DNA from 3 places in the Amycolatopsis sp. lyj-109 genome. Region 2 is predicted to be linked to each of the others. Evidence: riboswitches for the same ligand, from Rfam matches in the RefSeq annotation. Region 2 holds a riboswitch; each other region holds the start of a gene.
The links. A riboswitch is a leader RNA that binds a small molecule or an ion and turns the genes downstream of it on or off. The one in region 2 is predicted to bind S-adenosylmethionine.
Positions count from the first base shown of each region.

Region 1: another riboswitch for S-adenosylmethionine. It lies ahead of ACLJQF_RS18060 (methionine ABC transporter ATP-binding protein); the one in region 2 lies ahead of thrC (threonine synthase).
Region 3: another riboswitch for S-adenosylmethionine. It lies ahead of ACLJQF_RS27780 (aminotransferase class V-fold PLP-dependent enzyme); the one in region 2 lies ahead of thrC (threonine synthase).

Region 1 covers NZ_JAJPWR010000007.1:244,971-255,147, reverse strand. The annotation lists gene ACLJQF_RS18090 (ATP-binding cassette domain-containing protein) at 1-8, opposite strand, end outside; partial or broken gene ACLJQF_RS18085 (PadR family transcriptional regulator) at 80-573, opposite strand; gene metG (methionine--tRNA ligase) at 627-2,423, shown strand; gene ACLJQF_RS18075 (TatD family hydrolase) at 2,434-3,270, shown strand; gene ACLJQF_RS18070 (transglycosylase family protein) at 3,559-4,986, shown strand; gene rsmA (16S rRNA (adenine(1518)-N(6)/adenine(1519)-N(6))-dimethyltransferase RsmA) at 5,167-6,003, shown strand; SAM riboswitch class I at 6,129-6,219, shown strand; gene ACLJQF_RS18060 (methionine ABC transporter ATP-binding protein) at 6,429-7,442, shown strand; gene ACLJQF_RS18055 (4-(cytidine 5'-diphospho)-2-C-methyl-D-erythritol kinase) at 7,552-8,514, shown strand; gene ACLJQF_RS18050 (ASCH domain-containing protein) at 8,511-8,918, shown strand; gene ACLJQF_RS18045 (ATP-binding cassette domain-containing protein) at 8,922-10,177, shown strand, end outside.
Region 2 covers NZ_JAJPWR010000011.1:116,575-126,751, reverse strand. The annotation lists gene ACLJQF_RS25065 (helix-hairpin-helix domain-containing protein) at 1-124, shown strand, start outside; gene ACLJQF_RS25060 (ComEC/Rec2 family competence protein) at 121-2,493, shown strand; gene ACLJQF_RS25055 (DUF4231 domain-containing protein) at 2,503-2,922, opposite strand; gene thrC (threonine synthase) at 3,167-4,432, opposite strand; SAM riboswitch class I at 4,445-4,578, opposite strand; gene holA (DNA polymerase III subunit delta) at 4,727-5,707, shown strand; gene rpsT (30S ribosomal protein S20) at 5,825-6,085, opposite strand; gene ACLJQF_RS25035 (EamA family transporter) at 6,443-7,306, shown strand; gene ACLJQF_RS25030 (VOC family protein) at 7,330-7,704, shown strand; gene ACLJQF_RS25025 (class I SAM-dependent methyltransferase) at 7,701-8,321, opposite strand; gene lepA (translation elongation factor 4) at 8,437-10,177, shown strand, end outside.
Region 3 covers NZ_JAJPWR010000013.1:92,332-102,508, forward strand. The annotation lists gene ACLJQF_RS27750 (DUF885 domain-containing protein) at 1-2,058, opposite strand, end outside; gene ACLJQF_RS27755 (AsnC family protein) at 2,192-3,232, shown strand; gene ACLJQF_RS27760 (RluA family pseudouridine synthase) at 3,229-4,158, opposite strand; gene lspA (signal peptidase II) at 4,155-4,748, opposite strand; gene ACLJQF_RS27770 (hypothetical protein) at 4,826-5,404, opposite strand; gene ACLJQF_RS27775 (hypothetical protein) at 5,409-6,005, opposite strand; gene ACLJQF_RS27780 (aminotransferase class V-fold PLP-dependent enzyme) at 6,022-7,365, opposite strand; SAM riboswitch class IV at 7,405-7,519, opposite strand; gene ACLJQF_RS27785 (M23 family metallopeptidase) at 7,722-8,366, opposite strand; gene ACLJQF_RS27790 (potassium/proton antiporter) at 8,457-9,935, opposite strand; gene ACLJQF_RS27795 (ArsR/SmtB family transcription factor) at 10,033-10,177, opposite strand, start outside.

The DNA of each region.
Region 1 (10,177 bases), on a different contig from region 2:
GTGATCATGGGAACCCCTCTCGAAAGTAGTCAAGCTTGACTAGCTGAAGCGCACACTGTGCCGCAGCGACACGCGCTAGTCAAACTTGATACCGGGCGGGTGGTTCGCCGAAGGCGTCCGGGGACTCGCCGGCCATCACGTAGTCGCCGGCTTCGAGCCGGGCGATCAGGCCCTGCAGCCAGGTGAGGCTCGCGTCGGTGATCCCGCCCCACAGCCGGTACAGCTCGCCGACGTGCTCGGGCGTCCCCATGCCCATGCTCACCTTCAGCTCTTCGAGCATCAGCTTCGCCTGCCGCTGCTCGGCCTCCAGGTGGACCAGCCGGTGCCGGAGCAGGTTGATCACGCGCGCCCCGGGGGAGCGTGGTCATCAGCGAGATCGCGGCCGACAGTTCGGGGTGGTTGAGCCGCGGGTCCGACGGCGGTCATCTTCTCGAGCGCGTGGTAGATCGATCCCGGCTGGACGCTGGCCCACTCGTCCGCCGACCAGGTCAGCAGCTCGCGCCGCACCTGGTAGCCGTGCGCGCGGCCGTACCTGCGCACCACCCCGAGCACGAGCAACCGTGTCGCCGACAAACCGGGCCTCCCTCTCGTCAAAGCTCGTGACGCCCTCCGTAGGCTAATAAGGTATGAGCACCTCTGTGTTGACCGCGGTGGCCTGGCCCTACGCCAACGGCCCCCGCCACATCGGCCACGTGTCCGGATTCGGCGTCCCGTCCGACGTCTTCTCCCGCTACCAGCGAATGGCCGGCAACCGGGTGCTCATGGTCTCCGGCACCGACGAACACGGCACCCCGATCACCGTCCAGGCGGACAACGAGAACTCGACCCCGCAGCAGACCGCGGACAAGTACACCCGCCAGATCGGCAACGACCTGCAAGGCCTCGGCCTGTCCTACGACCTGTTCACGCGGACCTCCACCGGCAACCACGCCGAGGTGACGCAGCAGATCTTCCTGGCGCTGCACCGCAACGGCTACGTCGTGCCGAAGACCACGCGCGGGGCGATCAGCCCGTCCACCGGCCGCACGCTGCCCGACCGCTACGTCGAGGGCACCTGCCCGATCTGCGGGTACGACGGCGCGCGCGGCGACCAGTGCGACAACTGCGGCAACCAGCTCGACGCCGCGGAGCTGATCAACCCGAAGTCGCGGATCAACGGCGAGACGCCGAAGTTCGTCGAGACCGAGCACTACTTCCTGGACCTGCCGGCGTTCACCAAGACCCTCGGCGACTGGCTGGGCACCAAGACCGACTGGCGTCCCAACGTCCTCAACTTCACCAAGAACCTGATCGACGACATGCGGCCGCGGCCGATCACCCGCGACCTCGACTGGGGCGTCAAGATCCCCCTCGACGGCTGGAGCGACCAGCCGATGAAGCGGTTCTACGTCTGGTTCGACGCGGTGATCGGGTACTTCTCGGCCAGCGTCGAGTGGGCCCGCCGGTCCGGCAACCCGGACGCGTGGCAGGAGTGGTGGAACAACGCCGACGCGCGGTCCTACTACTTCATGGGCAAGGACAACATCACCTTCCACGCCCAGATCTGGCCCGCGCTGCTGTTCGGGCACAACGGCGAGGGCGACAAGGGTGGCGAGCCCGGCAAGTACGGCAAGCTGCACCTGCCGGACGAGATCGTCTCCAGCGAGTTCCTCACCATGAGCGGCTCGAAGTTCTCGACCTCGCGCGGGCGCGTCATCTACGTCGAGGACTTCCTGCGCGACTTCGGCCCGGACACGCTGCGGTACTTCATCTCGGTCGCCGGCCCGGAGACCCAGGACACCGACTTCACCTGGGACGAGTTCGTCCGCCGGACCAACTTCGAGCTGGCCAACGAGTGGGGCAACCTGGTCAACCGGTCCATCTCGATGGCGCACAAGAACGTCGGCGCCATCCCGCGCCCGGAAGCCCCGACTGCGGCCGACGAGGACCTGAAGGCGCTGTCCCGCAAGGCCTTCGACACCGCGGGCGCGCACCTGGCCCGGTCCCGGTTCAAGCTGGCGGCGAGCGAGGCGATGAAGGTCGTCACCGCGGCGAACAAGTACCTCTCCGACCAGGAGCCGTGGAAGCTGAAGGACGACCCCACGCGGCGCGACACGGTGTTGCACACCGCGCTGCAGGTCGTCTCGGACGCGAACACGCTGCTGACGCCGTTCCTGCCGCACTCGGCGCAGAAGGTGCACGAGGCCCTCGGCGGCACCGGCGTCTGGGCCGCCCAGCCGGAGCTGAAAGAGGTCGAGGACCTCGACATCGCCGGCCGGGTCAACCCGATCCTCACCGGCGACTACGCGGGCGAGCAGGCCAAGTGGGAGTCGAAGCCGATCGAGGTCGGCAAGCCCCTGCAGAAGCCGTCGCCGCTGTTCACCAAGCTCGACCCGGTGCTGGGTGAGACCGGCCCGGAGTGGGCACCGATCGTGAAAGAGTAAGAGGTAGTGCATGGGTGACGAGAAGCGCGAGCTACCGCCGGTCCCGGACCGGCTCCCGGTGTCGGTGGTGGACGCGCACACCCATCTCGACGCGTGCGGCGCGGTCACCGCGGCCGATGTCACGGCCATGGTCGACCGCGCCGAGCGCGCCGGCGTCGCCCGCGTCGTCACGGTCGCGGACGACCTCGCCTCGGCCCGCTGGGCCGTCGAGGCGGCGGGCTGGGACCGGCGGGTGTTCGCCGCGGTCGCGATCCACCCGACCCGGACCAAGGGGTTCGGCGAGGCCGAGAAGGCCGAGGTCGAGCGGCTGGCGGCCGGGGACCGCGTGGTCGCCGTCGGCGAGACCGGCCTCGACTACTACTGGGACTACTCCCCGCACGATGCCCAGCAGGAGGCCTTCCGCTGGCACATCGACCTCGCGAAGCGGCTCGGCAAGCCGCTGATGATCCACGACCGCGAGGCCCACGACGACGTGTTGCGCATTCTGGCCGAAGAGGGTGCGCCGAATGCCGTAATTTTCCATTGTTTTTCCGGGGACGCGGAAATGGCCCGCAAGTGCGTCGACGCGGGGTATGTCCTTTCCTTCGCGGGCACCGTCACGTTCAAGAACGCGAAAGGCCTCCACGAGGCGGCCCGGCTCTGCCCGCCGGGGCAGTACCTCGTCGAGACCGACGCGCCGTTCCTGACCCCCCACCCGTTCCGTGGGCGGCCGAACGAGCCGTTCGGCGCCGCTTACACCGTCCGTCACCTCGCGGCGCTCAGGGGCGAAGCTGTCCACGAAGTCGCCGAATCGGTCCGGACCACCGCCGAGCGGGTCTACCGACTCCCCAGCGTCACAACGGGTTGAACGCATTGCGACAACAGGGTTCCCGGCTCGTCCACCTGATGGGTGACCCAGATCACGACACTCCGGGGGGTGTTTGCGCAACCCGCCGCGACCCGTTACTGTCCCGTGATCGTGCCGGTCGGTACTGCGGACTGCAGTTGCCGACTGTTACGCCCACAGTCACGTCAGTGCACGTCGGGGAAGCGGAACCAGGAGCGGTACGGCCTGGAACTGTGACGATGGCGCCGGCTGAGGGCCCAGACGTAAAGGTGCTGCCCCGAACGGCACCTTGGGAAAGGGAACGACCCGGTGACAGTTAGCAGACAGGCTGGAGCGCGCTCCGCGGCCGTACTCGAACGCGAATTCGAGGACACTGCGTACGGCCAGCTGGACTTCTCTGACAGCCCGAGCATCACGCAGCAGGACATCCTCGCCGCGCTCGGCCCCGACGCCGACGCGATGATGGCCGAGATCGACGTCGACGTCGACGAACTGATCCGGCTCATCAACGCCGAGACGACGTACCTGCCGCCGATCGTCATCCCGGACGGCCTCGAAGAGGACCGCACCGCTTCCCCCGAAGCGCGTCGTGCGGCTCTGGACGAGGGCCTCCGGCAGACCACCAAGGTCTGGAAGCGCCGGTTCCTCAAGGGCGCCGTCCTCAGCGTCATGATCAGCGTCGCCGGCGGCGGCGCGGCCGCGCTGGCGATGAACAAGAGCATCACCGTCGACGTCGACGGCCAGCAGCAGACCGTGCACTCCTTCGGCGGCACCGTCGGCGAGGTGCTCGAGGACGCGGGCCTGTCGGTCGGCGAGCACGACTCGCTGTCCCCCTCGCCGCAGGCCGAGGTCGGCGACGGCGGCGTCATCAAGCTCGAGCGCGGCCGCCAGCTGAAGCTGGTCGTCGACGGCACCGAGCGCACCTCCTGGGTCCGCGCGACCCACCTCGGCGACGCGCTGAGCCAGCTCGGCATGTCCGAGATGGACAAGGCCGGCACGTGGATGTCGATGCCGAAGAGCGGCGAGCTGCCGCTGCAGGGCGCGACTGTCGAGATCAAGACCCTCAAGAACATCACGCTGTACGACGGCGGGAACGCGCCGAAGCAGGTGAAGACGACCGCGGTCACGACGAAGGAGTTCCTGGGCGAATACAAGCTCACCCTGGGCCCGGAGGACAAGGCCGAGGGTGGCCTGGACGTCAAGCTGACCGACGGCGCCGAGGTGCACGTCAGCCGCACCGGCGTCTCGACGGTCGTCCAGAAGGAGTCCATCGACCCGCCCGAGCAGCGCGTCGACGACCCGAACCTGACCAAGGGCAAGACCAGCGTCGAGGACCCCGGCACGCCGGGCGAGAAGGAAGTGACCTACAAGGTCACGCAGAAGAACGGCAAGGAGACCGGCCGGGAGAGCATCTCCGAGAAGGTCATCACCCAGCCGAAGCCGAAGATCATCCACGTCGGCAGCAAGGAAGCCCCGACCCCGGCCGTCGGCGACGGCTCCGCGTGGGACCGCATCGCGCAGTGCGAGTCGGGCGGCAACTGGTCGATCAACACCGGCAACGGCTACTACGGCGGCCTCCAGTTCGACAAGCGCACGTGGGACGCCTACGGCGGCGACGAGTACGCCGCGCTGCCGAACCAGGCTTCGCGCGAGCAGCAGATCGCGGTCGCCGAGAAGGTCAAGGCCGGCCGCGGCGGCAGCTACAGCGCCTGGCCGGTCTGCGGCAAGAAGGCCTGACAGCTCCTCGAACCGGCCCCCGTCCACACGGACGGGGGCCGGTTCGCGTGCGCAAAAAGGCATCACGCGTGATGCCCCTCCAATCACGCGTGATGCCCTCCCAATCACGCGTGATGCCCGCTCAATCACGCGAGATCCGCCGCTGATCACGCGAGTTCCGGGTTCAAGTAGGCTCGTCCGGTGGTTGAACTGCTGGGACCTGCCGAAATCCGCGGGCTGGCGGCCGAACTCGACGTGCGGCCGACCAAGAAGCTCGGGCAGAACTTCGTGCACGATCCCAACACCGTCCGCCGGATCGTCGAACTCGCCGGGATCACCCCGGACGACGTCGTCCTCGAGGTCGGGCCCGGGCTCGGGTCGCTGACGCTCGGGCTGCTCGGCACCGGGGCGCCGGTCGTCGCCGTCGAGATCGACCCCAAGCTCGCCGAGCGGCTGCCGAAGACCGTCGCCGAGCGGGGCCCCGAAGCCGCGGAACGGCTGACCGTCGTCGGGGCCGATGCCCTGCGCGTCACCCGCGAGGAACTCGGCGAGCCGACCGCTCTCGTCGCCAACCTGCCCTACAACGTCGCCGTGCCCGTCGTGCTGCACCTGCTGGCCGAGGTGCCTTCGCTCAAGAAGGGCCTCGTGATGGTGCAGACCGAGGTCGCCGACCGGATGGCCGCCGGCCCCGGCAGCCGGATCTACGGCGTGCCCAGCGTCAAGCTCGCCTGGTACGGAAGTGCACGCAAAGTCGCCGCGGTGCCACGCTCGGTGTTCTGGCCCGTGCCGAACGTCGATTCCGCGCTCGTCGCCTTCGAACGTGGCGACTCGACGGCGTCCGAAGACCGGGAGCTGCTCTTCGGCCTGGTGGACGCCGCCTTCTCACAACGCAGGAAGACGCTCCGGGCCGCGCTCGCGGGCTGGGCGGGCTCGGCCGAACGGGCCGGTGAGCTGCTCACGGCCGCCGGGATCGACCCGAGAACCCGTGGTGAGCAGTTGGACGTACACGCCTTCGCCCGGATCGCCGCCGCCCGTTAGGCACTCCACAGTGGAAGCGTGAAACACGCCCTCGCCGCTCATGATCCCGCGATCCGGACACCGCCACTCGTGTGATCTGGGCCAACGGGCTTGCTTTCGCTCCGTGGGATCGGTTTTACTCAGTACGTCCATCCCGAGCGACTGAGAGACCTGGCTCGCCGAAGTCGCAGCAACCACCCTCCACAGGGCAGGTGCTACCGCCAGGACCGATGGAGGCCGTTTTCGATGAAGAGGGTAGCTCGCCCCCTGCTCCTGACCAGGCGTCGCGTAGTCGACGAAGGCCGCCGCTCCGTGACCGCATGTCGACGCTCCAACTGAGCTAGTCCGACCCGGTCCACCTCTTCTTCATGCACCGTCCGAACAGGACGGAACTCGCTTGCGGCCGGGTGCTGCGCGCTGCGTGCACCCTGTTTTCTGGAGCCTTCGTGATCACCGTCGAAAACCTGTCCAAAACCTTTGCCACCAACGGAAACTCCGTCGTCGCGCTGCGGGACGTGAGCGTCGACGTCCAGGCCGGCTCGCTGTTCGGCGTGGTCGGTCCCGCCGGGTCCGGCAAGTCCGTCCTCGCCCGGTGCATCGCCCTGCAGGAGCGCCCCGACCGCGGCGTCGTCCGCCTCGACGGCCTCAACACCGGCACCCTCGACGGCCGCCGGCTCCGCGAGATCCGCCGCCAGCTCGGCGTCGTCTCGACGAAGCCGGAGCTGATCGCCGAGCGCACCATCGCCGGCAACATCGCCTCCCCGCTCGAGCAGCTCGGCGTCGACGGCCCGCAGCGCCGCAGCCGGGTCGGTTCGCTGCTCGACCTCGTCGGCCTGACCGCGCGTGCCGCGCAGCGTCCCGGCGAGCTGTCCGTCGGTCAGCTCCGCCGCGTCGCGGTCGCGAAGGCGCTGGCGGCGGCCCCGGCCGTGCTGCTGGCCGACGACCCGACCGCCGGCGTCGACCCGGAGGAGGCCGGCGCGGTGCTCGCCGTCCTCGACCGGGCGCGCTCCGAGCTGGGCGTCACCGTCGTCGTCACGACGCCGGACGCGGGTGTGGTCCGCCGGGTCTGCGACGACGTCGCGGTGCTGGAGGACGGCACGGTCGTCGAACGCGGCACGGTGCTCGACCTGATCTCGGACCCGGCCAGCCGCACCGCGCAGGCGCTGCTGCCGGCCATCGAGACCACCCGCGCGCAGGTGGCGCGCTACGACCGCGCGGCCGACGTCGTGCTGGTCGGCTTCGCGTCGGTGGGTGCGCTGCTGCCCGAGGCCGCCGGTCGCTTCGACGTCGAGTTCGCCACCATCGGCGGCGGCCTGACCCGCATCGGCGACACCCCGGTCGGCCGCTTCCGCCTCGGCGTCCGCGGCGAGCGGGCCGACGCGGCGCTGGCCTGGGTCGCCGAGCGCGGCGGCCACGTGACGCACACCGCCCGCGGCCCGCAGGGTGTCGCGGCTGCCTGACCGGCCCGACTTCGTGAAGGCCACCTTGAGGAAGTACAAGTTCCTCAAGGTGGCCTTCACGAAGTTACTGCCGGAAGTGTGAGCGGCGGGGGCCACGTAGGCTGGTCGGGTGCTCGCCGTAGTTCCGCCCCCAGTCACCGTCCGGGTCCCGGCCAAGGTCAACCTGCACCTGTCGGTCGACGACCTGCGCGAAGACGGTTACCACGAGCTGGTGACCGTGTTCCAGGCACTGTCGCTGACCGACGAGGTGACCGTCGCGGTCACCGAAGAGCCCGGCATCGAGGTCTACGGCGAGGGGGAGGGCACGGTCCCGACCGGCCCCGAGAACCTGGCCTGGAAGGCCGTCGAGGCCCTGGCCGCGCACGTCGGGCGCACCGAAGAGCCGAAGGTCCGGGTGGTGCTGCGCAAGGGCATCCCGGTCGCCGGCGGCATGGCGGGCGGCAGCGCCGACGCGGCCGCGACGCTCGTCGGGCTGGCGAGCCTCTGGAACCTCGACGTCACCCGCGACGAGCTGGCCGAGCTCGCCGCCGGACTGGGCAGCGACGTCCCGTTCGCCATCTACGGCGGCACCGCGCTGGGCACCGGCCGCGGCGAGCAGCTCGTCCCGGTGCTGTCGCGGCACACGTTCCACTGGGTGCTGGCCTTCGCCGACGAAGGGCTGTCGACGCCGAAGGTGTTCGGCGAACTGGACCGGCTGCGCGCGGCGGGCAACCCGCCCAGGATCGGCTCGCACACGCCGGTCGTCGAGGCGCTGGCCTCCGGCGATCCGCGCCAGCTGGCCCTGCTGCTGGGCAACGACCTCCAGGCGGCCGCGGTCTCGCTGCGGCCCGACCTGCGCCGCACGCTCCGGGCGGGCGTCAACGCGGGCGCGCTCGCGGGCACGGTGTCCGGTTCCGGCCCGACGTGCGCGTTCCTCTGCGAAGGCGCGCAGTCGGCGGTGGAGGTCGCGGCCGAGCTGTCGGGCGCCGGCGTGTGCCGGACGGTCCGGGTGGCCCACGGCCCGGTCCCCGGCGCCCGCGCCGTCGGCGGGGATGACGCACCCCGTCCGGCACCGCCGCGGGTGCACGCGTGAAGCACGCCGAGTTCGCGTTCCCCGGCCCGCTGCGCGACAAGCTCGTCGCGGCGATCCTGCGCGGGGAGAAGACGTCGACGACCGGCCTGGTCGCCGAATACGAGAAGTACGGCGAAGAACTGCCCGTCGTCGGCGAGCGTGAGCTGATGATCGACTCGGCCGGCAACGGGGTCGCTGTGCTCGAAACCACCGAGGTGCGCGTGCTTCCTCTGTCCGAAGTGGACTTGCAGCACGCGCTCGACGAGGGTGAGGGCGACACGAGCGTCGCCGAATGGCGCGCCGGCCACACGGAGTACTGGCAGAGCGCCGAAATGCGCGCCGCGCTCGAAGATCCGGAATTCACCGTGGACGACACGACCATGGTCGTGGCGTCCCGGTTCGTCATCGTAGAGAGGATCGGCTGAGCAGTGGCCAACCTGGTCAACCTGGAGTCGGTGAGCAAGTCCTACGGGGTGAAGCCACTGCTGGACGGCGTCTCCCTCGGCGTCGCGGCCGGACAGCGCATCGGCGTCGTCGGCCTCAACGGTGGCGGCAAGACCACCCTGCTGGAAGTCCTTTCCGGACTCGCCGAGCCGGATTCCGGGCGGGTGAGCCACGTCGGCGGCCTGCGGATGGCCGTGGTCACCCAGCGGACCGAGCTCCCGGACGGCAGTACCGTCGGCGAAGTCGTGCTCGAACGCTACGGCGCCGAGCACGAATGGGCCGCCGACGCGCGCGTCCGGTCCATAGTGGACGGCTTGGGGATCACCGCGATCGGGCTCGACACGCCCACCGCGAACCTCTCCGGCGGGGAGCGGCGCCGGGTCTCCCTGGCTGCCGCGCTGACCGGCGAGCTCGACCTCGTCGTGCTCGACGAGCCGACCAACCACCTGGACGTCGAAGGTGTCCAGTGGCTCGCCGACCACCTGCTGAACCGGCGGATCGCGGTCGTGGTCGTCACGCACGACCGGTGGTTCCTCGACACCGTCGCGACCCTGACGTGGGAGGTCGCGAACGGCCGCGTCGAGCAGTACGAAGGCGGCTACGCCGACTGGATCTTCGCGCGCGCCGAGCGCGCCCGGCTGGCCGCGACGGCCGAGGAGAAGCGCCAGAACCTGGCCCGCAAGGAGCTGGCGTGGCTGCGCCGCGGCCCGCAGGCCCGCTCGTCGAAGCCGCGCTACCGCATCGAGGCGGCCGAAGCGCTGATCGCCGACGTCCCGCCGCCGCGCGATTCCGTCGAGCTGCAGGCGTTCGCGAAGCGGCGGCTCGGCAAGACCGTGCTGGAACTGGAAGACACGACGTACACGGTGGGCGAGCGGACACTGCTCGACCACGTCACCTGGCGGGTCGGTCCCGGCGACCGGATCGGCCTCGTCGGTATCAACGGCTCGGGCAAGACGTCCCTGCTGAAGCTGCTCGGCGGCGACGTCGAGGGCTCGACCGGCCGCCGGATCGAGGGCAAGACGGTCGCGCTCGCGCACCTGCGCCAGGAGCTCGACGACCTGCCCGGCGACCTGCGCGTGCTGCAGGCGATCGAGCAGGTGGCCGGGCGGGTGGTGTTCGGCAAGCAGGAGATGACGGCGTCGCAGCTCGGCGAGAAGCTCGGCTTCCCGCAGGCGCGCCAGTGGACCCCGGTCGGCGACCTCTCCGGCGGCGAGCGGCGGCGCCTGCAGCTGTGCCGGCT
Region 2 (10,177 bases):
CAAGCGCATCGTCCAGTGGCGCACGGACCACGGCGGCTTCACGAAGGTGGAGCAGCTGCGGGATGTCGAAGGCATCGGCGAAAGCAAGTTCCAGAAATTGCGCGAGCAGGTGACGGCCGGATGAGCACCTTTCCCGTGCCCGATACCAGGCAGGACATGCGGCTGGTCCCGGCAGCAGCGGCGTGCTGGTTTGCGGCGCTGGCCGGCTTGCTGCACGGCTGGTGGACGGCCGTCGCCACCGGCCTCGCCTCGGCGGTCCTCGCCGCGCTCGTGCTGTGGCGAGCCCGCGACCATCCCCGGGCGCGCGACGCGGCGGCGGCCCTGCTGGTGCTGGGCCTGCTCGCCGCAGGTCCGGTCGCCTGGCGGATCCGCGACGCGCAGCGCGACGAGCTTCGCGCCTCCGCGGCAGAAGGCCTGCCGGCGTCGTTGCGGGTCAATGTTGCCGAGCGCCCGAAACCCGTACGCAGCGCGGGGTACGCCGATCAGCAGGCCGGCGCCCGGTCGGTCGTGTTGGCGGCCGACGTGCGCACGGCATCGGTCGACGGACGGCCGGTCACCTCGTCCGGCCGCGTCCTGCTGCTGGCTCCGGTCGAGCGGTGGTCGTCCCTCCTGCCCGGCCAAGAGGTGACCGCGGCGGGCCTGCTGATGCCGCCGCGCGGCTCGGACCTGACCGTGGCGGTGCTGTCGGTACGCGGTCCACCGGGGGAGCCCGGTCCGTCACCGTGGTGGCAGCGGGCGGCGGCCGGGCTGCGCTCCGGTCTCCACGACCTGTGCCAGGTCCTGCCGGAGGAACCCGCGGGTCTCCTCCCGGGCCTGGTGCTGGGCGATACGAGCGCGTTGTCCCCGCGCGTCGAGCAGGAGTTCGTCTCCGCGGGCCTCGCGCACCTCACGGCGGTCAGCGGGGGCAATCTCGCAGTCGTCTGCGGGGCGGTGCTGCTCCTGTTGCGCCTGCTCCGGCTCGGTCCCCGGCTGTCGGCCGCGGCGGCCGGGACGTGCCTGGCCGGGTTCCTCGTCCTGGTCGGCCCGGAGGCGAGCGTCCTGCGCGCGGGCGTCATGGCGGCCGTGGCGCTCCTGGCCCTGGCGCTGGGACGCCGCGGTTCGGCGCTGCCCGCGCTGGCCTTCGCGGTGTGCTTGCTGGTGGTGGCGGATCCGGCGATGGCCACGGACTTCGGCTTCGCGCTGTCGGTGTGCGCCACCGGTGGGCTGGTCCTGCTCGCGCCCCGCTGGGCCGACGCTCTGGTCCGCCGCGGGATCCCGCCGGGATTCGCGGAGGGGCTCGCGATCCCGCTGGCGGCCTTCCTGGTGACGGCGCCGGTACTCGCGGGGATGGCGGGTTCGGTGAGCCTGGTCTCGGTGCTGACCAACGTCCTTGCCGCACCCGTGGTGGCCCCGGCGACGGTGCTCGGCGTGCTGGCGACGGTCACCGGCCCGTGGTGGCCGGGCGCCGGGAAGGTCCTGGTGCACTTGGCCGACCCGGAGGCCCGGTGGCTGATCACGGTGGCCCGGCACGGCGCGCGAGCCCCGGGTGCGGTCATCGCTTGGCCCGGTGGCTGGGTGGGTGGTCTCCTGGCAGCCGCGGTCCTCGTGGTGCTGGTGTTCGCGGTCCGGCACCGGCGGGTGCGGGTGCTGCTGGCGGTGCTCGTCGCCGGCGCGCTGCTGGTGTTCGTGCCGGTCCGGGTGCTGGCACCGGCGTGGCCGCCGCGGAACTGGGCGATGGTCGAGTGCGACGTCGGCCAGGGCGACGCGGTCGTACTGGCGACCGCCGAGCCGGGACGCGCGGTCGTCGTCGACGCCGGACCCGAACCGGGGCCGGTCGACGAGTGCCTGCACCGGCTGGCGGTCGACCGGATCCCGCTGCTGATCCTGAGCCACCTGCACGCCGACCACATCGGCGGTCTCTCCTCGGTCTTCGACGGCCGCGCGGTCGGCGCGATCGCCGTCGGCCCGGGGCGGTCGCCGGGGTGGGCGTGGCGCCAGGTCGCCGCCGAGGCGGCCCGGCGGGCGGTGGCGCTGGTGGAACTGAACCCGGGCGAACGGCTGGACTGGCCCGGCCTGGCGCTCGACGTCCTGGGCCCGCGCTACGTGCCGGCCCGCACGGACGGGCCACCGGACGGCACGACGATCAACAACAGCTCGGTGGTGCTACGAGCGGAGACCACGGCGGGCCGCGTCCTGCTGACCGGCGACGTCGAACTGGCCGCGCAGGCGGACCTGCTGGCCGACATCGGAGATCTGAAGGCGGAGGTGTTGAAGGTGCCCCATCATGGCAGCCGCTACTCGCTGCCGGCGTTCCTCGCGGCGGTGGCCCCGCGGGTGGCATTGGTCAGCGTGGGGGCGGGAAACAGCTACGGTCACCCCAGCAAGTCCACAATAGACACCCTGACGGCCCTCGGCGCGCGAGTCACCCGCACCGACGTGGACGGCGACACCGCGGTGGTCACCGGAACGGCGATCGCCCGCCGCGGCGAGCCGCGCGGTCCACCTCGCCGGTGAGGCGGACCGTCAATTCTTCTGGGCGTTCTCGTGGGTCAGGCGGCTGCGCTCGACGGTCATCCGACGTCGAGCCCATTGCTGGCCGCCCTCTTCGGCAAGAGTCTCGACGCGGGCGACCAGCACCTGGACGGCGTCCGCGCCTTCGTAAGGCGGTGACGACTGGAGGAACAATGCGGCTTCACGCTCGATCGCGTAGCCGACCTGGCTGTGCTCCACCCAGTTCTCGTGCAGGCCGAAGGTGGTCCGGACACCGGTGGCGATCAGCACGAAGGCGCCTATCGCGGCGATGATGACCGAGTCGAGGTGGGCGGCTGCGGCCACCGGAATCGCGGCCGAACCGGTGAGAGCGGCGACTTCCACGGCGGCGTATCTGATGCGGTCTCGCCGAGACCCCTTCTTGTACCACCGCCACCTCGCGACGACCGTCACCGGCAAGGCTTGGCCGTCGCGCTCGGCCGTGACCATCCAATGCTTGCCGAGATCTCCGGACGTGTCCGCAGCCCACTTCATCCCGAACCCCCCGCGATCGAGTCAACGCCCTGGCGGGTGTCGACCCTAGCGGCCCGATAGTCCGGAAGGAGGTGTTGCCGTCAAAGGCGAGCCGCGCGGCCCGCGTCGCCGCCTCGCCGCTGAGTGCCGGGGCGGGCCAAGAGGTGCCCGCCCCGGCCGGAGCTCAGTAGCCGAGAGCCTTGTTCACGGCCGCGGCCGAGGGCGGCAGGGTGGCCTTGGGGCCCACGTGGTTCTCGATCGCGTCGAGGGTCTTGAGGCCGTCGCCGGTGATGAGCAACACCGTCTCGGCGTCCGGGTCCAGCTTGCCCGTTTCGACCAGCTTCTTCGCCGTGGCGACGGTGACCCCGCCCGCCGTCTCGGTGAAGATGCCCTCGGTGCGGGCCAGCAGGCGGATGCCTTCGACGACCTCTTCGTCGGAGACATCCTCGATCGCGCCGCCGGTGCGGTTGACGATGTCGAGCACGTACGGGCCGTCGGCCGGGTTGCCGATCGCCAGCGAGCGGGCGATCGTGTCCGGCTTCACCGGCTGGACCACGTCGTGGCCTTCGCGGAACGCGGCCGACACCGGCGAGCAGCCGGTGGCCTGCGCGCCGAACACCTTGTACGGGCTGGCGTCCACGAGACCGAGCTGGCCCAGCTCGCGGAAACCCTTGTCCACTTTGGTCAGCTGCGAACCGGAGGCGATCGGGACGACGATCTGCGGCGGGATGCGCCAGCCGAGCTGCTCGGCGACCTCGAAGGCCAGCGTCTTCGAGCCCTCCGAGTAGTACGGCCGGACGTTCACGTTGACGAACGCCCACTTCGGGTGCTCACCGGCGAGCTCGGTGGCAAGACGGTTGACGTCGTCGTAGTTGCCGTCGATGGCGATGAGGTCACCGTCGTACACCGCGGTGGTGAGGATCTTGGCGCGCTCGAGGGTCTTGGGGATCAGCACGACCGACCGCCAGCCGGCGCGGGCCGCGGCGGCGGCCGTCGCGTTGGCCAGGTTGCCGGTCGACGGACACGCGAGCACCTCGAACCCGAACTCGCGGGCCGCGGCCAGCGCGACGGCGACGACGCGGTCCTTGAACGAGTGCGTCGGGTTGCCGGTGTCGTCCTTGACCCACACGCGTTTGAGGCCGAGTTCCTTGGCGAGACGGTCGGCGCGGACCAGCCGCGTCGCGCCCGGCTCGGTGTTCGGGATCTCTTCGACGTTGGACGGAACGGGAAGGAGCTTCTTGTAGCGCCAGATGTTCTTGGGGCCGGCCTCGATGTCCTCGCGCCGGACGCGGCCGAAGTCGTAGGCGACCTCGAGCGGCGAGAAGTCTTCGGCGGAGACGAACTCCGGAGCGAGCGGCTGCCGGTGGCCCTCTTCCTTCGACACCAGTTCGACGGCGGGACCGAGATCCGGGGTCTTCGTGGTGGAGGTCGTTCCGAGGGTGGCGGTCATCGCGAGGTTCCTTCCTCATCTGCCCCGCCGAAGCGGGCCGGAATTGGCACCGTGGTCGTCAGCTATCCCGCGATCGCGGGATGACAGGCTGTACGCCGGTTGCCGGGGCTTCGTCGGGCCGTTCCCTCTGCCCCTCTGGATGAGCGGTATTCAGTTGTCGGTGCCACGCACGCCGGAATTTCCGGGGCGGGCTGCCTCGGCTACACCGTACGACATCGCGCTCGGACCGTGCCACGGTGGCCGCCCGACATCACCGGAGCGGAGGCACGGGAGCGCAAGTGAGAGGATTCCCGGGTGACCGCGCAAGCCACCGCCCCGGCCCCGCTGCAGCTGGTGCTGGGGGAGGAAGAACTGCTGATCGAGCGGGCCGTCCGCGAGACGCTCGCCGCCGCCCGCGCGATGGACCCGACCGCGGAGCTGACCCGCGTCCGGGTGTCCGATCTCACAGCCCCTGAGCTGGCCGAACTGGTCAGCCCGTCGCTGTTCAGCGAAGGCCGGGTGATCGTCCTCGAGTCGGCGCAGGACATCTCGCAGGAGCTGTCCGATGCCGTCGCGGCCTACCTGAAGGACCCGGCGGACGGGGTCGTGCTCGTCGTCGTGCACACCGGCGGCGGCCGCAGCAAGGCGGGCAAGTCGCTCCCGGCTGGGCTGAAAAAGGCCGGCGCCGTCGTCACCGAGTGCCCGAAGCTGACCAAACCGGCCGAGCGGGAGCAGTTCGTGCGGCACGAGGTGCGCCGGGTGGGCGGCAAGATCGACCCGGCCGGGGTCGCCGCTCTCCTCGACGCCGTGGGCTCCGACCTGCGGGAACTCTCCTCGGCGGCGACGCAGCTGGTCGCGGACACGGGTGGCGCCGTCGATGCCGACGCGGTCCGCCGCTACCACCGCGGCCGGGCCGATGTGACGGGCTTCGCGGTCGCGGAGAAGGCGGTCGGCGGCGACCGTTCGGCGGCCCTGGAGTCGCTGCGCTGGGCGATGCAGCTGGGCGTCCCGCACGTCCTCGTCGCCGACGCGCTGGCTGACGCGGTCCGCACGATCGCTCGCGTCTCCGGCGCCGGCCGGGGCAACCCGAACCAGCTGGCGGGCGAGCTCGGCATGCCGCCGTGGAAGATCCGCAAGGCGCAGGGCCAGTCCCGCGGCTGGAACCCGGACGGCCTGGCGACGGCGATGCGGGTGGTCGCGCGGCTGAACGCCGAGGTCAAGGGCGCGGCGGCGGACCCGGGCTACGCGCTGGAACGAGCGGTCCTCGAGGTGGCCGCGGCGAAGGGCGACCGCTGATTGCTGCGGGCGGCGCCGACCATCGGACAGCGCGCCGGGGCGTGCCGGCTCTCGAGCCGCGTCCGGACATGAAGAAGGCCCCGGCCGAAGCCGGGGCCTTCCCAGAAATCAACCAGCTCAGAGCGCGTTGACGCGCTTGGCCAGCGCGGACTTCTTGTTGGCGGCCTGGTTGGCGTGGATGACGCCCTTCGAGACGGCCTTGTCGAGCTTCTGGGCGGCGTCGCGCTGGAGCTCGGCGGCCTTGGCCTTGTCGCCGGCCTCGGCGGCTTCGCGGACCTTGCGGATCGCGGTCTTCACCGAGGACCGGATCGCCTGGTTGCGCAGACGCGCCTTCTCGTTCGTCGTGATGCGCTTGATCTGCGACTTGATGTTGGCCATAGGGCAACTCCTGTTTCACTCGGTGAGATTCGCCGCCGCGCTGAAGTGGCCCCGCTCGAATGAGCCGGTTTCCTCCATGACGGAATGCCGCACGGGCAGCGAGCGACAACTCTAACAGCCGGGCCGCCGGCGCCCGGCGCCGGGAGTACCGTGGGTGACGTCAGTGCCTAGGGTTCCGTCGCCGGTCCGAGCGGTCCGCACCACACGCGGTCCGCACCACACTGTCCACCACAACCAGGGCCGGCGGGTCTGGTCCGAGCGGCACCATCGGCGGGCCTGGACGGCCGGTCGTTCATCTGACGGGGCAAAAGCCTGGAGGACCCGGTTTTCGCGCGCGCGAAAACCCGAAGGGGTCCCGTGAACACCACCGCCTTGTCCCTCGTCCTCGTTGCCGCTGTCGTGCACGCCGGGTGGAACCTGGCGGCCAAGCGGATCTCCTCCGGTGGCACCCAGTTCGTCTGGCTCTACTGCACCGTCGGCGCCGTCTTGATGCTTCCGGTCACGATCGTGCTGCTCGTCGTCGAGAACTACCGTCCACAGTGGAGCTGGCTGCTCGCCGCCGTGGTCACGGCCTTCCTGCACATCGCCTACGGCGTCGTGCTGCAGCGCGGGTACCGCGTCGGCGACCTCTCCGTCGTCTACCCCGTCGCGCGCGGCACCGGGCCGCTGCTGTCGGTGCTGGCCGCCGTCCTGGTGCTCGGCGAGCGGCCGGGCCCGCTCGGCCTGCTCGGCGCGTTCCTGGTCGTCGCCGGGGTGCTGGTGATCGGCACCGGCCGCAAGGCCGGCGACCCCCGGGCGGTGAAAGCCGGGATCCGCTACGGCCTGCTGACCGGGGCCGTCATCGCCGGGTACACGCTCTGGGACGCGCATTCGGTGACCGGCCTCGGCGTGCCGCCGGTCGTCTACTTCGGCCTCGGCTCGGTCCTGCAGAGCGTGCTGCTCGTGCCCGGCGCGCTGGCCGATCGCGCCGAGGTGACGCGGATCTGGCGCGAGCAGCGCCGCGAGGTCGTCCTCGTCGCGGTCCTGTCGCCGATCGCCTACATCCTCGTGCTGTTCGCCCTCACCATGGCGCCGGTCAGCCTCGTGGCGCCCGCCCGGGAGCTGAGCATCGTGCTCGGCGGTCTCGCCGCGTGGCTGGTCCTGGGCGAGCGGGACGCCGTGCGGCGGCTGGCCGGGTCGCTGATCGTGCTGTCGGGCATCGCGGCGATTGCGGCCGCCTGAGCCCGTCCGGTAGGGATGGTCGGATGGAGATCCTGAAGAGCCGGCTGCTGATCCGCCCGCGTGACGCCGCCGCGTCCACGGCGTTCTACCGCGACACCCTCGGCCTGGCCGTGGAGCGGGAATTCCCCGGTGGCACCGTGTTCTTCCTCGGCCACGGCTCCCTGGAGGTCTCCGGCGCGGGGGAGGCGGGCTCGTCGCCCGATCTGGTGCTCTGGCTGCAGGTCCGGGACCTCGCCGGCACCCTGGCCGACCTCAAGGCGAAGGGCCTGGAGCCGGTGCAGGACGCCCGGCGGATGCCGTGGGGCCTCGACGAGGCCTGGATCGCCGATCCGGACGGCACGCGCATCGTGCTGGTCGAGGTGCCCGAGGGCCACCCGATCCGCACGGACACCCGCTAGGCGGGCTTGACGGCGCGCAGCTGCGCGGCGAGGGCGGCGAAGCCCGGCGGTTCCCAGGTCCAGGTCTGCAGGTCGGCGAAGCCCGCGGCGGCGGCTTCGTCGGCGAGGACGTGCCTGCTCACGGGCAGCCACTTCTCGTGCGCGGACAGCAGCAGCCGGCCGCCGGGGCGCAGCACCCGGAACAGCTCGGCGAACCCCGCCGCACGGTCTTCCCACAGCATGACGTTGTTCACGCTCAGGACCACGTCGACGGACCCGTCGGGCTCACCGGTGTGCGCCGCCGACCCCTCGCGGAGCTCGGCCCGGTCGCCGCAGCGCTCCTGACACAGCGTGAGCATCTCGGGGGACGGGTCGACGCCGACGGCGCGCCCGGCCAGGCGGGCGGCGGCTTCCAGGCCGACGCCGGGGCCGGGCCCGACGATCAGGACGGTCTCGTCCGGCTCGATCTTCGCGAGGTCGACGACGCGGTGTTCCGTCGCGGCGTTGCCGCGGGCCATCACCCAGCCGCCGAGGCGGCCGAGCGCGCCGGAGGGGTGACCGAACGTCCGGTCGAGGACGCGGGCGAACCCGCTGGTCTCCGACTGGGGAGGGGGTGCCGGCTGGTGCGGAGTACTCATACTTCGAGGGCACCACGGATCGCGAAACCCCGCATCGGGGATGACCCCCACCCGCACCCGGAGGGCCATGGGAAGATAGAGGTGGCCATCCCCGACTTTCCGAGGACTCATTCGAGTGACAGCGCTCAACAAGTTCGCCGACACCACCTTCACGCCTCCGGAGCTCATCCGGAACTTCTGCATCATCGCGCACATCGACCACGGCAAGTCCACCCTGGCCGACCGCATGCTGCAGCTCACCGGCGTCGTGGAAGAGCGGGCCATGCGCGCTCAGTACCTCGACCGGATGGACATCGAGCGCGAGCGCGGCATCACGATCAAGGCGCAGAACGTCCGGCTGCCCTGGAAGGTCGACGGGCAGGACCACGTCCTGCACATGATCGACACGCCCGGCCACGTGGACTTCACCTACGAGGTTTCCCGGGCCCTGGAGGCGTGCGAGGGCGCCGTCCTGCTGGTCGACGCGGCGCAGGGGATCGAGGCCCAGACGCTGGCCAACCTCTACCTGGCCTTGGAGAACAACCTCCAGATCATCCCGGTGCTGAACAAGATCGACCTGCCCTCGGCCGACCCCGACAAGTACGCGGGTGAGCTGGCCCACATCATCGGCTGCGAGCCCGACGACGTGCTGCGGGTCTCGGCCAAGACCGGCATGGGCGTCGGCGCGCTGCTCGACGAGGTCGTGAAGTCGGTCCCGGCGCCGGTGGGCGACGCCGACGCCCCCGCCCGCGCGATGATCTTCGACTCGGTCTACGACACCTACCGCGGCGTCGTCACCTACATCCGCGTCGTCGACGGCAAGATCACGCCGCGCGAAAAGATCAAGATGATGTCCACCGGTGCCACTCACGAGCTCCTCGAGGTCGGGATCATCTCGCCGGAGCCCAAGCCCAGCAAGGGGCTCGGCGTCGGTGAGGTCGGCTACCTGATCACCGGCGTGAAGGACGTCCGCCAGTCGAAGGTCGGCGACACGGTGACGTCGGAGCGGCACGGCGCCAAGGAGGCGCTGGCGGGCTACCGCGAGCCGAAGCCGATGGTCTACTCGGGCCTGTACCCGGTGGACGGCTCCGACTACCCCGAGCTGCGCGAGGCGCTGGACAAGCTCCAGCTCAACGACGCCGCCCTGGACTACGAGCCGGAGACGTCGGTGGCGCTGGGCTTCGGCTTCCGCTGCGGCTTCCTCGGCCTGCTGCACCTGGAGATCACCCGCGACCGGCTCGAGCGCGAGTTCGGCCTCGACCTGATCTCCACCGCGCCGAACGTGGTCTACGACGTGGTGCTGGACGACGGCAAGGAAATCCACGTCACCAACCCGTCGGACTGGCCGACCGGCAGCAAGATCGACAAGGTGCTGGAGCCGGTCAGCAAGGTCAGCATCCTGGCGCCGTCGGAATTCATCGGCACGATCATGGAGCTGTGCCAGAACAAGCGCGGCCAGCTGCTCGGGATGGACTACCTGTCCGAGGACCGGGTCGAACTGCGGTACAACATGCCGCTGGGCGAGATCATCTTCGATTTCTTCGACACGCTGAAGTCGCGTACGCGCGGGTATGCGTCCCTGGACTACGAAGAGGCCGGCACGCAGGCGGCGGACCTGGTCAAGGTGGACATCCTCCTGCAGGGCGAAGGCGTGGACGCGTTCTCCGCGATCGTGCACAAGGAAGACGCCTACAATTACGGCAACCGCATGGTGAACCGGCTTCGCGAGCTGATCCCGCGGCAGAATTTCGAGGTGCCTATCCAGGCCGCCATCGGTGCCCGGATCATCGCCCGCGAAACCATCCGCGCGATCCGCAAGGACGTTCTCGCCAAGTGTTACGGCGGTGACATTTCGCGTAAGCGCAAGCTGCTGGAGA
Region 3 (10,177 bases), on a different contig from region 2:
GAACCGCTCGATCGCGCCGAGCCGGGCCAGGTAGCCGCGCGCCTTCTTTTCGTCGTCCAGCTTGTAGTACGGCAGGTACATCAGCAGCCCGAGCGCGGGCGCGGTGAGCCCGTCACTGACCGCGAAATCGGCGGTCCGCGCGCCGAGCCGGTCGGCCTCGACCTCGGCGGAGGCGATCACGACCTCCCTCGTGACGGCTTCCTCCGGCGTCAGGCCGTCGACGGACAGGGCCCGCGCCCGGGCGGCGAGGCCCGTGTACGCGGCACGGAACCGCTCCTGTGCCTCCCTGGTCTGCTCGCCCAGCCGGTCGTGGTCACCGGGCAGCCCGAGAATCGACGGGTGCAGCGGCTCGTGCTCGAACGACAGCTCGACGAGCTCGTTCGCCAGGCCGTCGACGGTGTCGCCGTGCCCGGCCACCCACTCGTCGACGACGGAGGCCAGCACCGACAGCGGCAGCTGGCCACCGGCCAGCACGAGGTCGTGGAACGCGCGGACGTCGAACCGCGAGCCGAGCCGCTGCGACGCGCGGGCCCGGGCGCGCTGGATCTCCAGCCGCCCCACCATGTACCCGAGCGCCTGGCCCGGCCACGCGATGTAGCGGTCGACCTCGGACTCGATCTCCGCGCGCGCCTCGGGCGTGTGCTCGAGCAGGTAGTCGACGGCCTGCTGACGGCTCCACCCCAGTGCGTGCAGCCCGGTGTCGACGACCAGCCGGCCCGCCCGCAGCGAATCGCCGGCCAGCATGCCGAGCCGGGCGATGTCGTCGGAGTAGAGCCCCATTTCGGCGGCGAGGCGCTCGCTGTAGAGCCCCCAGCCCTCGACGTACGCGTTGAACATGCCGATGCGGCGCAGCAGCGGCAGCTCGGTGAGCCCCTGCGCGATGCTGAGCTGGAAGTGGTGGCCCGGCACGGCTTCGTGGAACGCGGTCGTCTCGGCCATGTGCCGCAGCCGCTCGGTGGCTTCGTGGGTGTTCGCGAAGTAGATCCCCGGCCGCGAGCCGTCGGCCGCCGCGCGCAGGTAGTACGCCGCGGGCGCGCCGGGCGCGACCTCCGCCGGCACCGCTTCGACCGTGCACTGCTGCTCGGGGATCCGGCCGAACCACTTCGGCGCTTCCGCCGCTGCCCGGGCGACGGCCGCGCGGGCGGTCTCCAGCAGCTCGTCCGCACTGCGCCAGCGCAGCGCCGGGTCGGTGCGCAGGCGCGCGAAGATCTCGGCGAGGTCGTCGGTGCCGTACACCTTCAGCCCCAGCTCGCGGTACTCGACGGCGAGCGACTCGATCGTGTCGAGGCCGATCCGGTGCAGCTCTTCCGGGGTGAGCCCGGTGGTCGTGTGCATCCGCGCCAAGCGGGTGTAGGTCTCCGCACCGCCGGGCAGCCACGACACGCCGGGCCGGTCCGCGGGCCGCCCGTGCGGCTTGACCTCGGTGACCAGGAAATCGCGGTACTCGGCGAAGGCCGGCCGGACGACGTCGGCGAGCAGCTCCTCCCGCCGCCGCTCGAACTCCTCGTCCGGAGCGGGCTGGCGGCGCAGCGGGTCGGCGTCCGGGTCGGCGAGGTAGCGGTCGAGGTGCGCGACGGCGGCGTCGACCAGGTGGGCCACCGGCATCAGCCCAGCCGTCATGCCCTCGGCGTGCCGCCGCGCGGCCTGGCGCAGGTACTCCGGTACCGCGGCCAGCCGGCCGAGCTGGGCCTCCGCGGCATCGCCCGCCGTCACCGTCGTCATCGGCAGGGCCATCAGCAGGCCGGCCGCGGGCCCGATGGACAGGTCGGTGACGGTGAACTCGGCCATCCGGCTGTCGATCGAGGCGAGGCGGTTTTCGGCCGTGGTGATCAGCACCTCGCGGGTGACCCGGTCCTCGGCCGCCAGGCCTTCGGCCGCCAAGGCGCGGGCGCGCTCGAGGAACGCCGCGAGCCGCGCCCGAAACGCCCGCTCGGCTTCGGCCGACAAGTCCGCCAGGCCGGGCTCCGCCGGGCGGATGCCCAGCAGCGCCGGCGTCAGCGGATCGGCGGCGAACAGCGCTTCGACAAACTCGTCGGCGAGTTCGGTGACCGCGGTCATGGCAGGACCCCCAGCTTCGGCTGATGTGCTCAAGGCCGACCCTAACGGAGATCACCGACAAGAATCGCGGGTCGTCCGCCCGAGGCCGGACGGCCTCCGGCAGGCGGATCGGCCAGGCGGTAGCGTTCCTCGGGTGGCCGTGACCGATCCCGTGGATACCCGCCTGCTCGCCGCGCTCGCCGACCTCGGCAAGGCGGCCGTGCACGAACTGGCGGCCAAGGTCGGCATGGATCCCCGCGAAGTCGCCTACCGGCTGGTCGCTCTCTCCGGCAGCGGGCTCCCCCTGCTCGTCGGCGTCGAAAGCGACCCGAACGGCCTTCGCGCGGCCATCGCCGGCGCGCCGCCGTCGTGGGCGAACCGGCCACCGCAGCAGCAGTTCCCGCCGCCTTCGCAGCCGGTGCCGCAGCAACCCGCCCCGCCGATGCCGCCGCCGGTCCAGGGCACGCCTTCGGGACCGTACAACGTCCAGGGCGCGCCCTCGGGGCCCTACACCGTCCAGGGCGCACCTTCGGGTCCGTACACCGTGCAGGGCGCGCCTTCCGGGCCCTACACCGTCCAAGGCACGCCGTCCGGGCCGCATCAGGTCCAGGGGACGCCGTCCAGCCGCCACCCGGGCCCGCAGCAGCACCCGCCCCGGCCGTTCACGCCGCCGCCGGTGCCGCTCGACCCGGCCGTGAGCACGTGGGGCGTGCCGCAGACGGCGTCGTGGGCCCGCGGCGACGAACCCGCCCGGCCGAGCGGGCCCGCGGCCGGCAAGCGGGGCAGGCTCGGCGAGGTGATGGAGACCCAGGGCCTGGAGGGCGAGCAGCTGTCGGTGCAGCTCCTGGAAGTCCAGGACCCGGCCGACTACCTGTTCAGCGCGGCCGGGTACCGCCTGGAGGACGGCGAACGCGCGGTCGTGGTGCACACCGAGATCACCAACCGCGGCGCGATCCCGTTCGCGTCGCTGCCGGACAACTACCTCGAGCTGCTCGCGGCCGACGGACGGCCGATCGGCAAGGCACCGGTGTCGCTGACGTCCCGGCCGCCGCACCGGATCGGCGTCAAACCGGGCGAGACGCTGGGCGGCCACACGGTGTACGTCCTGCCCGACGCAACCCGCGTGGTCTCGGTGCGCTGGAGCCCGCGGCCGGAGCCGGACGAGCGCACGATCACCTGGTCGATCGAGGACTAATAGCTTTCGTCGCGCAGTTTTTCCAGGGCCTTCGCCAGATCGTCCGGGTACTCCGACTCGAACTCGACCCAGCGGCCGTCCGCGGGGTGCGCGAAGCCCAGGGTCTTCGCGTGCAGCCACTGCCGGCTCAGGCCCAGGTGGCGGGCCAGGACCGGGTCGGCGCCGTAGGTCAGGTCGCCGACGCAGGGGTGCCGCAGCGCCGAGAAGTGGACGCGGATCTGGTGCGTCCGCCCGGTTTCGAGCTTGATGTGCGCGAGCGACGCCGCCCGGAACGCCTCGACGACCTCGTAGTGCGTCACGCTCGGGCGGCCGCCCTGGACCACCGCGAACTTGTAGTCGTGGCGCGGGTGGCGGTCGATCGGGGCGTCGATCGTGCCGCGCATCGGGTCCGGGTGGCCCTGGACGATCGCGTGGTAGCCCTTGTCGACCGTGCGTTCCTTGAACGCGCGCTTCAGCACGGTGTAGGCGTGCTCGCTCTTGGCCACCACCATCACGCCGGTGGTGCCCGCGTCGAGCCGGTGGACCACGCCCTGGCGCTCGGCCGCCCCCGAGGTCGCGATGCGCAGGCCGGCCGCGGCGAGTCCGCCGACGACGGTCGGGCCGGTCCAGCCCGGGCTCGGGTGCACCGCGACGCCGACCGGCTTCGAGATCACCACGATGTCGTCGTCGTCGTGCAGGATCTGCATGCCCGCGACCGGCTCCGCGACGATCTCGACCGGGTTCGCCGGCTCCGGGAGGGTGATCTCCAGCAGGCCACCGCCGGAAAGCCGGTCGGACTTGCCCGCGGGACGGCCGTCGAGCAGCACGTCCCCGGACTCGGCGAGCTCGGCGACGACCGTGCGGGACAGTCCGAGCAGCTTGGCGAGGCCGGCGTCGACCCGCATCCCGTCGAGCCCGTCGGGCACCGGGAGCATCCGCGAGCTCACGCCTGTTCCTCCTGCGTTTCCGGCTTCTTCTTGTCCTTGGTCGACGTGCCGTCGTAGTCCTTGCCCAGCAGCGACAGCAGCACGATCAGAGCGCCACCGACGCAGATGGCGGAGTCGGCGATGTTGAAGATCGCGAAGCCCTTGCCGTTGGGGGCGAACGCCGAGATGAAGTCGACGACGTGGCCCTGCAGCCCGCCGGGCGCGCGGAAGATGCGGTCGGTCAGGTTGCCGGTGGCGCCGGCCAGCACGAGGCCGAGGCCGATCGCCCAGCCGATCGAACGCAGCCGCCGCGACAGCCAGATGATGGCGATGACCACGGCGAGCGCGACCAGGGCGAGCACCCAGGTCATGCCGGTGGCCATCGAGAACGCGGCACCGGGGTTGCGGATCACCTGCAGGTAGATCAGCCCGCCGAGGATCTTGACCGGCTCCTTGCCCTCCAGGTTGGCCACGACCAGGTTCTTCGTCACCAGGTCGACCGCCCAGAACACGACGGCGACCGCGAAGACCCAGCCGACCCGCCGCTTCGGCAGCAGCGGCTTCGCCGGGACCTCCGGGTTCTCGGGCGCGTCGGCGGCCGGATCGGGCACCGCATCGGCGGGCGCGGCGGTGTCGGGTTCGGAGTGGCTGGGCTCGGTGCTCACCGGTCCATTGTCCACGGCGCTGGTCAGGCCGCGGCGGGCCCGTCCGGCCGCGGGCGCAGGAGCACGGCGAACGCGGCCGCGAACAGCACGCCCGCCGCGGCGAGCGCCCCGGCCACCGGGGGTAGGAACACGGTCGCGACCAGCGCGAACACCCCGGCGACGGCCAGCAGGAACCCGCTGCGCTCGTAGCCGGCCAGCAGCACCAGGCCGAGCGTCGCCAGCAGGGCGCCGCGGACGTCGCCGCCGAGCCGGAACTGGAGGGCGCCGACCAGGTCGAGCAGCGGGACGGCGGCCAGCGCCCCGAGCGTGCCCAGGACGAAGCGGCCTGGCTGCGGGCGTAGCTGCCGCCAATACCAGGCGGCCACGGCGAGAACCACGCAAGCGAGGCCCGCGAGCCAGCCGAGGGTCGCCGACGGCACCACGTCGTAGGCGACTGCACTCGCGTACGTCGTGCCGCTGAGTTCGTTGGTGGCGAGGCCGTGCAGCCGCTGGTAGCCCCGCGGAGCTTCGACGTGGGCCGGGACCAGGTCGACCGCAACCATCACGAGCAGCGCGAACCCCAGCGCGGCCAACGGGAACCAGGACCTCCGCGGACTCCCCATCGACTCAGGGTATCGAGCGCGGGTTTCCCCGCAGCAGGGTGATGAAGGCGGCGGCCAGGAGGATCACCGCCGAGCCGAGGACGCCCACCACGTCCGCCGAGAGCACCACGGCGACCAGCGCGAACGCGGCCGTCGTCAGCAGGACGAACCGGCTGCGTTCGTACGCGGCGAGCACGAGCAGGCCGAGGGTGGCCACGAGCGGGCCGCGCAGGCCGTCGCCGAGCCGGAACTGCCAGGACCCGACCAGGTCGAGCAGCGGGACGGCGAGCAGCGCGCCGACCGTGCCCAGGACGAACCACCCGGTGCGGGCGGGCCGCAGGGCGAGCGCGTACCAGACGGCCGTGCCGGCGAGGACCACCCCGAGCGTGACCAGCCAGGCCGGCCCTTCGGGCAGGCCGCGCCCGAACTCGTAAAACTCGTCCAGGGGCCGCCACTGCGCCTGACTGTAGGTCGGCCCGGCCGAGGGCGCCGGCCCGAGCAGCAGGTTCGCGGATTCGCTCTCGGCCTGGCTGCGGCGCGACAGCAGCTGCACCGCGGCCAGGGCGATCTCGGCGAATCCCAGCAACGCCAGCGGAAACCAGAAACGCGGCCCTCTCCCCATCGGCCCAGGCTAGCGCTCAGCAGAACGGCGGCAGCTCCCGCGGGTCGCCGACCGGCGCCCAGCGGCCGTCCACCTTCGCGTACTCCCAGCGGGCTCCGCGGGCGACGATCTGCCGCAGTGCCAGGAGCACGCGGTCGACGTGCTCCTCGGTGCTGCCGAGGCCGAGGCTGACGCGGACCGCCTGCTGCCCGTCGCCGCCGGTGACGCCGATCAGCCGCTTGGCCGCGATGTGGGCGCAGAAGGCGCCGTCGCGGACGCCGATGCCGTACTCGGCGGACAGCACCGCGGCGAGCCAGCCCGGGTCGAAGCCGTCGACGACGAAGCTGACCGTGCCGACCCGGTCGACCGGCGCGTCGAACAGCCGCAGTTCGGCGCAGCCCGGGAGGCTCTCGAGGCCCTTGCGCAGCCGGGTGAGCAGGGCCTGCTCGTGGTTTTCGATCGCGGCCCAGTTTTCGCCGAGGGTTTCGCACGCGACGCCGAGCGCGTAGACGCCGACGGTGTTGGGCGAGCCGGCTTCGTGGCGCTCCGGGCCGGTGTTCCAGACGACGGCGTCTTCGGTGACGAGCTTGGTCGCGCCGCCGCCGGCGAGGTACGGGCGGGCCGCGCGCAGCCAGTCGGCGCGGCCGATCAGCGCACCCGCGCCGAAGGGCGCGTACAGCTTGTGGCCGGACAGCGCGACGTAGTCGACGTCGAGTTCCCTGAGCGAGATCCGGCGGTGCGGGGCCAGCTGGGCGGCGTCGAGGGCGACGCGGGCGCCGTGTTTCCTTGCCACGGCGGCGATCTCGGCCACCGGGAGCAGCTCACCGGTCACATTGGACGCTCCGGTGACGACGACCAGCCGCGGTCCCTGCGGGGCGTCGGCGAGCGCTTCGTCCACAGCGGACACCGCGGCGAGGCGGGTCCGCGGGGTCGGCAGGCGCCGGACGTTCGGGCCCTGCCACGGCAGGAGAGCGGCGTGGTGCTCGGTGTCGAACACGATCACCGTGGTGTGCCGCGGAAGGCTGCGGGCGAGCAGGTTGAAGGCGTCGGTGGTGTTGCGGGTGAAGACGACGGTGTCGGTCCGCCGTGCGTCGACGAAGCGGCGCAGGACGTCGCGGGTGCGCTCGTAGAGCTTGGTGGAGACCTGCGACGCGAAGCCGGCGCCGCGGTGGACGCTGGCGTACCAGGGCAGGAACTCGTCGACCTTCGCGCGGACGGCGTCGAGGCACGGGGCGCTCGCGGCGTGGTCGAGGTTGGCGTAGCCGATGTCCCCGCCGGTCACCAGCGGCACCCGCAGCGACGCTCCCGCGACGGCGGGAATGTCGCGAGTCTCAGGGATTTCGCGGGTTTCGGGCTGGGTGCGGTCGATGGCGAGAGTCATCGGGGTGCCTCCTCGGCGATCCGGGGGACCCCGGCGAGGGGCCCGCGCTTGCCCGTCGCACGACGCGACCGGCCCGGTCTTCACCCGGGGCACCCCACCGCGGTAGGAGGGTTGCCGGCCAGCAAGCCGGGGCTTCGCGCTGGCACTCATGACCTGAGTCAGAAGGTAACCGAGAAACCGGCGGCCGGCCAAGTCCCGCTTCACATTCTGAGACGCCGCTCACAGACCGTGAGCGGCACCGAGCGCCCCAATGTGGCCTTCGTTGCGTCTGACGCACCCAAGGCGGCCTTCGGTGCGTCTGACGCACCGAAGGCCGCCTTGGGGCGCTGGCGACCCGCCAACAGGGACGCGCGGGATCAAGGACGTGCGCGGAACCGGCCCGGCAGCTGGACCACCGCACCGTCCGCGAGGTGCGTTGCGGTGCCCGAGTACTGCTCGGACCCGGCGGTGAAGCGCCAGCCGCCGAGGGTCTTGCCGTCGATCGGCTCACCGAGGGCCTCCGCGACCGTTGTCGCAATCCGGGAGAAGGCGACGCCGTCCCAGTCGCCCGCGGCCGCGTCCGGGAGCGTCCAGAGCGTGAAGTGCACGTGGGCACCCGTGCTGCTGCCGCCGCACGGCAGGGCGTTGCCGGTCGAGCCGAGCACGGCCCCGGCCTCGGCCCGCTCGCCGTCGGTCACCCGGATGCCCTCGAGGTGGTAGTAGCCGGTCCGCCACCCACCCGGGTGATCGAGGGTCACCCAGTCGCCGCCGGCGCAGTGCTGCAGGTGGACCGTGCCGGCCAGCGGGGCGCGAACCGTGCCGTCGGCGGGGCTGAAGTCGATCGCGTTTTTCACGCCGGTGCTGCCGTCGTCGGAGTGGATGCCCGCCGAGTAGACCTGCTGGCCGGCCTCGAACGGCAGGGTCAGCGCGGGAAAAACCTCGGCGGCCGCCGGAGCGGCGAGGAGTCCCACGGCCGCGGTGACCGCGGCGGCCAAGCCCGCCCATCGCACAGAAAGGTTCACGGCGGGTTCTCCTCTGGCGCCAAGTTCACTCAATCGAGCGCACATTAAGCCAAAAGAGGGACTATTGGGAAGGCTGTTCGTTAATTTCCGTTACTGGCCGGACTCGCCCTTCCAGCGAGCCAGACGGCCGGCCCGGTCGACGGCGCGCAACCGGCGTTCGACCGCGTCGCGGACCGCGCTCGTCGTGACGACCAGCAGCTGGTCGTGCTCCTGCAGCCGGCTGGTCTTCTGCGGGGTGAAGCCGGTGCCGTCGCGCACGACCAGGCTGATCGTCGCCCCGATGGGCAGCCGCAGCTCGGACAGGTACACGCCGTGCAGCTTCGACCCCGGCTGGATCCGGACCTGCAGCAGTTCGGCGCCCAGCTCGTCCAGCGGCGCGGAGTCGACCTCGATCTCGTGCGCCTCGGACTTCTTGGCCAGCCCGAGTTTGCGCGCGAGCGGGCCGAGCGTCGCCCCCTGGACCAGCGTCAGCACGACGACCAGCACGAACACCGCGTCGACCAGCCGCTGCGCGCCCGGCAGGCCCTGCGAAAGCGGGATCATGGCGAGCACGATCGGCACCGCGCCGCGCAGCCCGGCCCACGACAGGAACGCCTGTTCCCGCCACGGCAGCCGGAACGGCAGCATCGACAGCACGACCGAGACCGGCCGCGCCAGCAGCAGCACGACCGCGCCCGCGACCAGGCCCGGCACGATCGCGTCGAGCAGCCGGCCCGGCGAGGCGAACAGCCCGAGCAGCACGAACAGCCCGATCTGCGCCAACCAGCCCAGGCCCTCGGCGAACGACAGCGTGTCCGACCGGTGCGGCAGCCGCGAATTGCCGAGCACCAGCGCGGCGACGTAGGTGGCGAGCAGCCCGGACGCGTGCAGCAGCTGCCCGGACGAGTACGCCACGACGCACACCGCGACCGTCGCGAGCGGGTAGAGGCCGGTCGCCGGCAGCGCGGCCCGGCGCAGCGCGATGCCGCCGAGCCAGCCGAAGGCCAGGCCGATCGCCAGGCCCGCCGTCAGCTCGTAGACCACCAGCAGCGGCAGCGTCCAGTCCACAGTGGTGCCTTCGGCCAGCACCACGACGGCGATGTAGGCCGGCGCGTCGTTGATGCCCGACTCCAGCTCGAGCGCGCCGGTGAGCCGGTTGCCGATCCCCGCCGTGCGCAGCACCGAAAACACCGCGGCCGCGTCGGTCGAGGCGAGCACCGCGCCCCACAGCAGCGCCAGCCGCCAGTCCAGGCCCAGCAGCCAGTGCAGGGCGGCCCCGGTGGCCGCGATGCTCACCACGACAGCCACTGTGGACAGTGCGATTCCCCGGCCCAGCGCGGGTTTCACCGCCGACCACCGGGTGGTCAGGCCGCCTTCGGCGAGGATCATGACGAGCGCGGCGAGCCCGAGCGACTGGGTCAGTTCGGGATTGTCGAACCGGATGCCGAAGCCGGCTTCGCCCAGCAGGACGCCGATCCCCAGGTACAGCAGCAGCGAGGGCAGGCCGAGCCGGATCGACACGCGCACGGCCAGCACGGAGGCGAGGAGCACGACGCCGCCGACGCCGAGCAGCACGGGAAGCTGGTCCATGCCCGCCTCCTCCCGAGTGCCGTGGGGCCCTCAGAATAGTGAGGCGCGGGGGTTAACTCGTTCGTGTACCGCTGCCCGGCGTCGGACACCCGGTGTGTTAAGGCGCCGGGACACCACCGAGCGCGGCGAGATCGACACCGAGAGCGGCGAACGGCTCCCCCGCCGCCGGCAGCACCTTGACCGCGCGGTGGCCGTCCCGGGCCACCCAGCCGGCGTCGACGGCCCGGTCGAGCAGCGCCGCG